One region of the Microbacterium sp. MEJ108Y genome, then DNA from elsewhere that is predicted to be linked to it. Evidence: predicted binding sites of a transcription regulator. Region 1 holds the regulator's gene; the other holds the start of a gene.
The links. Region 1 encodes HrcA, which represses chaperone genes, less so after heat shock. Its sites were predicted from a motif close to TTNGCACTCGNNNNNNNCGAGTGCNAA; they were not measured.

Region 1 (4,210 bases):
CGCGGCCGTCCGGCTCGAGGTCGGACAATCGCGTCGATGCGCCCGGATCCAGCAGCAGCAGGCGCTGAGACGCTGCACGCACCGCGAGATCTGCCGTCGTCGCCGGAGGCGAAACCTCGGGAACCCAGGCGCGGTGCGCCTGCTTGGCGGCCTCTCGGACGATCGTCGACCAGCGTTCGCGCCCCTTGACGACCTTCGGCCCCTCCCAACGGGACACGCTGCGGCTGGCCTGCCACGGGACGATCTCGTCGACCCCGAGTTCACACGCCGCCTGCACCGCCAGCTCGTCGCGGTCGCCCTTCGCCAGAGCCTGCGCGAGGACGATCCGCGGATGCGGCGCGGATTCTTCGGATCGGACCGACACGCGCACCTCGACCCGAGACGGTGATACCTCCTCGGCGACGCCGGTGAGCCACACCCCTGCACCATCGCCGACCGTGACCGCCTCGCCGACGCGGAGCCGCCGGACGACCGCGGCGTGCTTGGCCTCAGCCCCGGTGAGCGACACGAGGTCGCCGACCGCGGCATCCGAGGAGTTCTCGACGAGGAAGTGGAGTGCCATGATCGCCGTCCGGATCAGTGCGAACGGAAGCGGTCGCGGAGCTTCGAGAACAGTCCCTGCTGGAACTGCGCCAGCTGCGGACCCGGCGCCTTCGTCTTCTTCGCGAAGTCCTCGATGAGCGCGCGCTGCGCAGAGTCCAGCTTGGTCGGGGTGACCACCTGCACGCCGACACGCAGGTCGCCCCGCTGGTTTCCTCGCAGCGGAGTGATGCCGCGGCCCTTGATGGTCAGCACGTCGCCCGACTGCACGCCCGAGCGGATCTCGAGGTCGACCTCGCCGTCGAGCCCCTGGATGGTCGTCTCGGTGCCGAGGACGGCGTCGGGCATCGACACCTCGAGCGTCGCGAGCAGATCGTCGCCGTCACGGCTGAAGGAGGGATGCGGGTTGACGGAGACCTCGACGTACAGGTCGCCGTTCGGGCCGCCGGCCTTGCCGACCTCGCCGGAGCCGGGAAGCTGAAGACGGAGTCCGGTCTCGACGCCGGCAGGGATGTCGAGGGAGACGGTGCGGCGTGAGCGCACCCGACCCTGTCCTCCGCACGTGCCGCACGGGTACGGGATGGTGGTGCCGTAGCCCTCGCAGGTGCCGCAGGGCTGAGACGTCACGACGTTGCCGAGCAGGCTCCGCACCTGACGCTGAACATGACCGGAACCGCCGCAGATGTCGCAGGTGACGGGCGACGTTCCCTCCTGGCAGCACGAGCCGTTGCAGGTCTCGCACAGCACGGCCGTGTCGACCTCGATGTCGCGGTGCGCGCCGAAGACGACGTCGCCGAGATCGAGGGTCACGCGCACCAGGGCGTCCTGGCCGCGCTCACGCCGTGACCGCGGACGCGCTCCGCGCCCGCCGCCCTGGCCTGCGCCGAAGAACGTCTCGAAGATGTCTCCGAAGCCGCCGAACCCGCCGAAGTCGTTCGCCGCTCCGTCTCCCCCGCCCATGTCGTAGCGGCGGCGGGAGTCGTCGTCGCTCAGCACGTCATAGGCGTGCGTCACGAGCTTGAACCGCTCGGCGGCGTCTTCACCCGGGTTCACGTCGGGGTGGAGTTGACGGGCGAGGCGCCGGTACGCCTTCTTGATCTCATCGGTGGAGGCGTCGCGAGAGACGCCGAGTACCTCGTAGTGGTCTGCCACAATGGCCCTTCTGCGTGTGCTGTCATCTGGGCGGCCGCGTCAGCGGGCCGCCTCGTCTTCGTCGAGCATCCGCGACAGGTAGCGGGCAACCGCCCGTGCCGCCGCGAGATTGCTCGGATAGTCCATGCGCGTCGGCCCCATCACGCCGACGCGCGCCGTGCCGCTGGGGGCGGCGTAGTTGCTGGCGACGATCGATGCCTCGCCGAGTCCGAATGACGCGTTCTCGGTGCCGATGCTGGCTGCGAGGCCATGAGAGTCCGCCTCCATCTCGCTCATCAGGCGCAGCAGGGTCACCTGTTCTTCGATCGCCTCGAGGATGGGATGGATGCTGCCGCGGAAGTCCTGCTCGCGCTTCGCGAGGGTCGCCGCACCCGCCATCACCAGGCGCTCCTGACGGAACGCGCCGAGCTCGTCGATGACGATGGTCGCGAGTGCACGAAGCACGATGTCGTGCGAATGCTCATCGTCGGTGAGCAGCGTCTGCAGCCGCTCAGCCGCATCGCTCACCGCCCGCCCGGTGATCAGCGCAGACAGGCGCGCACGGAGCAGCGCCATGTCGGCATCATCCACATCGACGGGCAAGGGGGCGATCCGCTGCGAGACGCCGCCCGCGTCGGTGACGAGCACGATGAGCAGCCGATTGGGAGCGAGCGCCACGAGCTCGAGATGCGTCAGGTGCGCGCGGGCGAACGACGGGTACTGCGCGAGGGCGACCTGACCCGTGAGCTGCGTGAGCACCCGGACGGTGCGCACCATCAGGTCGTCCAGATCAGAGGGAGCGGTGAGGAAGGACTCGATCGCCGTGCGCTGGGCGACCGAGAGCGGCCGCAGCTGCGCGAGGTGGTCGACGAAGACGCGATACCCCTTGTCGGTGGGGACGCGACCGGACGACGTATGCGGGGCGGCGATCAGCTCTTCGTCTTCGAGGAGTGCCATGTCGTTGCGGATCGTCGCAGCCGACACGCCGAAGGAGTAGCGGTCGACGATCGACCTGCTGCCGACGGGCTCGTGGGTCTCGACGTAGTCCTGCACGATCGCGCGGAGAACCCGGAGGCCTCTTTCACTGACCATCGCAACTCCCTCCCTTTGGCACTCACTGGCTACGAGTGCCAATTCTACCCGCCCGTGCCGACGACATGCTGATCGCCATACGATGACGGGTATGAGTGTCGCCCCACAGGTCGCGGTCTCCGCCGGAATCGTGCGCGGCGAGGTGGTCGATGGTGTTCGGCGTTTCCTCGGCATCCCGTTCGCGGCGGCGCCCTTCGGACCGAATCGCTTCCGCGAGCCCCAGCCGGCTCCTTCCTGGGACGGCATCCGGGATGCCGCGGCGTTCGGGCCGACCGCCCCTCAGCTTCCTTACCCCGGTGCCATCGGCGAGCTGCTGGGCTCGGTCGAGATTCCCGGCGACGACATCCTCTCCGCCAACATCTGGACGCCTCAGGACGCCGACCGCGCCCCGGTCGTCGTCTGGATCCACGGTGGCGCGCTCGAACGAGGCACCGCAGCCATCCCGCTGTATGACGGCGCCGGCTTCGCACGCGCCGGGATCGTCTTCGTGTCGATCAACTACCGCCTGGGATCCGAGGGATTCTCCGTGCTCGAGGACGCTCCCCGGAACCTCGGATTGCAGGATGCAGCAGCGGGACTCGCCTGGGTGCACCGCGAGATCGCCTCCTTCGGCGGAGAGCCGGAGCAGATCACGGTCATGGGCGAGTCCGCGGGCGGTGCGATCGTCGCGGGGCTCCTCGCGAACGATTCGTCTCGGGCGCGGATCGCGCGGGCCATCATCGAGTCGGGGCCGCTCGAAGCGCAGACGGCGAAGAAGGCCGGCCGCGTCACGGCGCAGCTCGCCAAGCGGCTCGGAGTCGCCGCCGACCGAGCGGGTTTCGCTACGGTCTCCCCCGAGCAGCTGCTGGAGGCACGGCGCCAGCAGGCCGCAGGGTCATCTCCGCTCGGCGGAGCCCCAGGATTCCAGTTCGCTGTGGATGCCGGGTCTCTGCCGCGTTCTCCGCACGAGGTCCTCGCCGGCGCCGACGTGCCGCTCCTCATCGGGAGCAACACCGACGAGTACCGGCTCTGGTTCACACCCGCAGCCCTCGCCCGGATCAGCGAGATGAAGCTCCTGCTCGGACGACTCGCTCTGCGGATCCCCCGCCGAGCGGTGGCCGCCTATCGCTCGGCCTTTCCCGGCGCGACCACGGGCGAGATCTTCGGCCAGCTCGCGACCGACATCATGCTGCGAGGGCCGCTGACGACGCTGGCGAGGGCGCGCACGGCACCGACCTACGTCTACGAGTTCGCGTGGCGGAGTCCCGTCCGCGACCTGCGTGCCGCGCACGCGCTCGAGCTGGGGTTCGTCTTCGATCGCCTCGGCGACCCCGAGGCGAAGCGCCTCGCAGGCGCTGAGGCGCCGCAGGGGCTCGCCGATGAGATGCACTCCGCGTGGGTCTCCTTCATCAAGACCGGAGACCCCGGCTGGCCGGTCTTCGGTGCGGAGCGCACCACCCGCCTGTTC
Region 2 (4,210 bases), on a different contig from region 1:
CCGGCTGCGGATCTCGACAACGGGAACGGCATCGGCATCAGTGCGAGTGTCACCGCACCCGGCGAGGGCGAGGAGAGTCCGGAGGAGATCTGGGCATCCGCCGCGCGGGCGATGAACGGCGAGGTCGTCGGGATCATCCAGCGCTGGCGCTCGGACCAGAACTCCTGGCTGTCGCAGTTCCAAGGGGACGAGCGGGAACGGGCCGAGCAGCTGATCGAGGAGGGCTTCGAGGAGTACTCGTTCTCGGTCGTCGGCTACTTCCGCGATGCCCCTGTCTGGCGTGCACAGCGCCTCGAGAGCGACGACATCCAGGACTGTCTGATAATCGACGCCGTCGAGAGCGTCGAATGCCGCGTGTCGGGCGACCAACAGTTCTCCGGCGACGGCATCGAGACCCGAGGGGTCACCGTCGACGAGACGGGGACCGTCGCCGCGGAGTGGAGCGTGCGCCTCGCCTACACGCCGAGCGGTACGCCATACCTCGTCGTCTCCGGCGACAACGCAGCAGTAGCCGCCGAGCAGACGGTGGAGCCGGGGGAGACGCTCGAGCTCGGCGGCGAGAAGCAGGATCCGATCCAGGTCGAGATCCCGTCCGACGACTCCGAGGGCTAGGGCGGCCTCGCCTGGCGCTATTCGGCGGCAGGCACCCGATCGGCGAGGATCGCGCGGCGCTGATCGCCGATGCGGGTGAGGATCAGCGTCGCCGCCTGATCGCCCCGCAGCGTCAGCTTCTTGCGGAAGGCGGCGGGGTCGATGTCCATACCGCGCTTCTTGATCTCGAGAGACCCGACATCGTTCGCCTTGAGGACGGCGCTGATCGCCTTGGGATTGGCAGGCATCGTCTCACGCACCCGGAACGACTGCACGAACGGACTCGTGAGCGCCGTGTCGGAGGTGAGGTACGCGATGCGCTCATCGAGCATCCCCGCGTCGAGACTGCGCGCGACGTCGCCGATCAGGCGCGCACGGATCACCGCGCCGTCCGGCTCGTGGAGGAAGGCGCCGAGCTCACGCACGGGCTCATCCTCCGCATCTGCTCCTGCGGTGAGCTCGTGCGAGCGCTCGCCGCGGATCACGAGAGCGGACCGGCGGATGCCGTCGCGAGCGAGCGCTCTCGTCCACAGCACCAGCTCGACGACGCTGCCCTCTGCGCTCACCCACTGCGCCTCGGCGTCGACGGGGAGCGAGTCCCGGTCGTGGCCGGGCCCGAGCTTGATGCCGGTCGAGGTGCGGGAGGCCACGTCGAATGCCCAGTCGAGCGGGGGAGAGTAGTCATCGGACGACACCCGCCGCGTCTCGCTGTGACCCCCGGTGCGGCGGGCCGGGTCCATCCAGATCGCCTGAGTCTCGTCGCCGTCGGCGGGCACGTGGGCCTCGGCGGTGCCGTGCGTCACGACCGCGCTGTCTCCGAAGGGCGCCAGGTTGTAGGCGGCGATCGCTGCGGTCACCTCGTCGGCATCCACGGCGATCACGTCGAGTCCGGCGCCCGCGAACGCGAGGGCGTCTCCGCCGATGCCGCAGCCCAGATCGGCGACACGGGTGATGCCGACCCGCCGCAGCCGCTGCGCGTGCCGTGCGGCGACGTTCAGCCGGGTGGCCTGCTCGAGCCCGGCGCGGGTGAACAGCATCCGCGCCGCGAAGTCGCCGAACTTGCCCCTCGCCTTGGCGCGGAGACGTGCCTGCCCCACCACGGCGGAGACCAGCTCGGGGGAGTGCCCTGCGGCGCGCAGCCGAGACACGATCCGAGCGACGTCGGCGATCTCATCGACGGGGCCGAGCTCGTCCAGCGCCTTCAGGCCTTCGGGGGTGAGCAGGGCGCGCAGCTCGGAGATCTCCACGCCTCCAGCTTAGGGCGGCGGTCAGTTCGTCCGATTGGCACTCGCATTGCGTGAGTGCCAGCGGAGCGCCTAGACTGAATTAGCACTCTCGGGTTGAGAGTGCGAAAAGTCTTCCTGTCAGCGTCAAGAAAGAAGAGGTAGACCGTGTCGGTTTCCATCAAGCCGCTCGAGGATCGCATCGTCATCAAGCAGGTCGAGGCAGAGCAGACCACCGCGAGTGGCCTGGTCATCCCCGACACCGCCAAGGAGAAGCCCCAGGAGGGCGAGGTCGTGGCCGTGGGCCCCGGCCGCATCGATGACAACGGCAACCGCGTTCCGCTCGACGTCGCCGTGGGCGACCGTGTTCTCTACAGCAAGTACGGCGGCACCGAGGTGAAGTTCGGCGCAGACGAGTACCTCGTCCTGTCGGCTCGCGACGTGCTCGCAGTCGTCGTCCGCTGAGACAACGTCTTCGGAAGGCCCGGATGCATCACGCATCCGGGCCTTCCTGCGTGTCCGGACCGTGTCAGACGACCGCGGCCGGATTCAGCGCGACTGGAGCAGATCGACGGCCGCCGCGGCAGCGCTGCCGGGAGCCGCACTGTATGCGAGGATCCGCTGGCCATCTCCCTCGGGTAGGTGAAGGACCTCGTAGCCGAGCGTGAGTTCGCCGACGACAGGATGGCGGAAGCGCTTGCTGCCGCTCGTGCAGAGCTTGACCATGTGTCCGGCCCAGAGCTTCGCGAAGTCGGGACTGCTCAGGCTGAGCTCGCCGATGAGTTCGGCGAGCTGTCGGTCGTCGACGAATCGTGCGGCGACGTAGCGCAGCGATGCCACGGCCAACGCGGCCTCTTCGTTCCAGTCGGCGTACAGGTCTCGTGTGTGCGGATCGAGGAACAGCATCCGGAGGTGGTTGGGGCGCCCGGCCGGCCGAGACGGCGCATCGACCTCGATGTGGCCCGCCATCAGAAGGTGGCCGGCGCTGTTCCAGTCGAGGATGTCGTTGAAACGGCCCAGCAGCACAGCAGGAACTCCCATGGCGTGCAGCAGTTGCGAGGCGCCTCGATGCGGCTGCTCGGTCTTTCGGGGACGGCGGGGAGCGGCTGATCGCGGGCGTGCGAGCGCTCGGAGATGCGTATGCTCGTCGGCATCGAGCTGGAGCGCGCGGGCGAGACTGTCGATGACCGCGTCGGATGCGTTCTGCGACTGGCCCTGCTCCAAGCGGGTCAGGTAGGTGACCGAGACCCCGGCGAGTCGTGCGAGCTCTTCGCGACGGAGGCCCGGAACCCTGCGACGGCCGAAGCTGGCAACGCCGACGTCGTCGGGGGTGACGCGATCCCGCCGGGAGCGCAGGAACTCGCCGAGCTCGGTCACCGGCCGTTCTGAGGCGATCGGCCTGGTGAACGCGGGGTGCGGATCCATGGAGCCATTCTCCACGACCGCCGCACGCGCAGCCTGTCCCTGGCGGTGCTAGTCACGAGAGGGGACTGGTTGCCCCGTGCCGCCGGGCGGAGTCTGAGCAGCGTGACTCATTCCGACTCGACTCTCCCCGCCACGGCGCCGCAGGCGACCGATCGCTTCACCCCGTCGCAGGCGCTCGCCATGGGCGTCCTTCTGACGGCGAACTTCACTCTCGCCGTCGACTTCTCGATCCTCAACGTCGCGCTGCCTCCGATCGGGCGGGAACTGGGGTTCGACACCGCGTCGCTCCAGTGGATCGTGACCGCGTTCGCGGTGTGCGCCGCGTCGTTCACCCTGTTCTTCGGGCGGGTGGCCGATCTGCTCGGGCGCAAACGACTGTTCATCGCCGGGCTCGCGCTGCTCGGTGCGGCGTCGGTCGTCGGCGGACTCGCGACCACACCGGGTGTTCTCCTGGCCGCTCGCGTCGGCCAGGGCGTCGCGACGGCGATGGTCACTCCGGCGGCTCTCGCGCTGATGACCACGATGTTCCCCGAGGGGCGGGCGCGCTCGCGGGCGCTCGGGCTCAACGGCGCGCTCATGGCGGCGGGCTTCACGGCGGGAGCGGTGCTCGGCGGGCTGCTCACCGGAGGCGTCTCGTGGCGCTGGGCGTTCTTCATCAACGTCGCGGTGGCCGCTGCAGCCCTGCTCGTCGGGGCGTTCGTCCTTCACGAGCCGCGTCGCGTCGCACGGGCTCGGCTCGATGTCGTCGGCGCGATCACCGTGACAGCCGCTCTGGTGGCACTCGTCTTCGGCATCGACTCCGCGGGGCGCGTCGGCTGGGGCGAACCGGGCACGTGGATGCCGCTCGGGGTCTCCGCGGTGTTCTTCGTGTTGTTCGCGCTCGCCGAGAAGAGAGCGATCGAACCGCTCATCGCACCTTCGCTGCTGAGGAGAAGCGAGATCGCCTGGGGCAACCTCGCCGGTCTCCTCGC

Region 2: a site for HrcA is predicted at 1,873-1,899, ahead of groES (co-chaperone GroES). Genes of this name have one in related genera too.

The regions. Positions count from the first base shown of each region.
Region 1 is NZ_JXQX01000007.1:100,451-104,660, forward strand. It holds gene RU09_RS03825 (16S rRNA (uracil(1498)-N(3))-methyltransferase) at 1-562, opposite strand, end outside; gene dnaJ (molecular chaperone DnaJ) at 577-1,692, opposite strand; gene hrcA (heat-inducible transcriptional repressor HrcA) at 1,732-2,763, opposite strand; gene RU09_RS03840 (carboxylesterase/lipase family protein) at 2,855-4,210, shown strand, end outside.
Region 2 is NZ_JXQX01000012.1:165,174-169,383, forward strand. It holds gene RU09_RS07690 (hypothetical protein) at 1-612, shown strand, start outside; gene RU09_RS07695 (class I SAM-dependent methyltransferase) at 630-1,838, opposite strand; gene groES (co-chaperone GroES) at 1,983-2,279, shown strand; gene RU09_RS07705 (helix-turn-helix transcriptional regulator) at 2,364-3,239, opposite strand; gene RU09_RS07710 (MFS transporter) at 3,342-4,210, shown strand, end outside.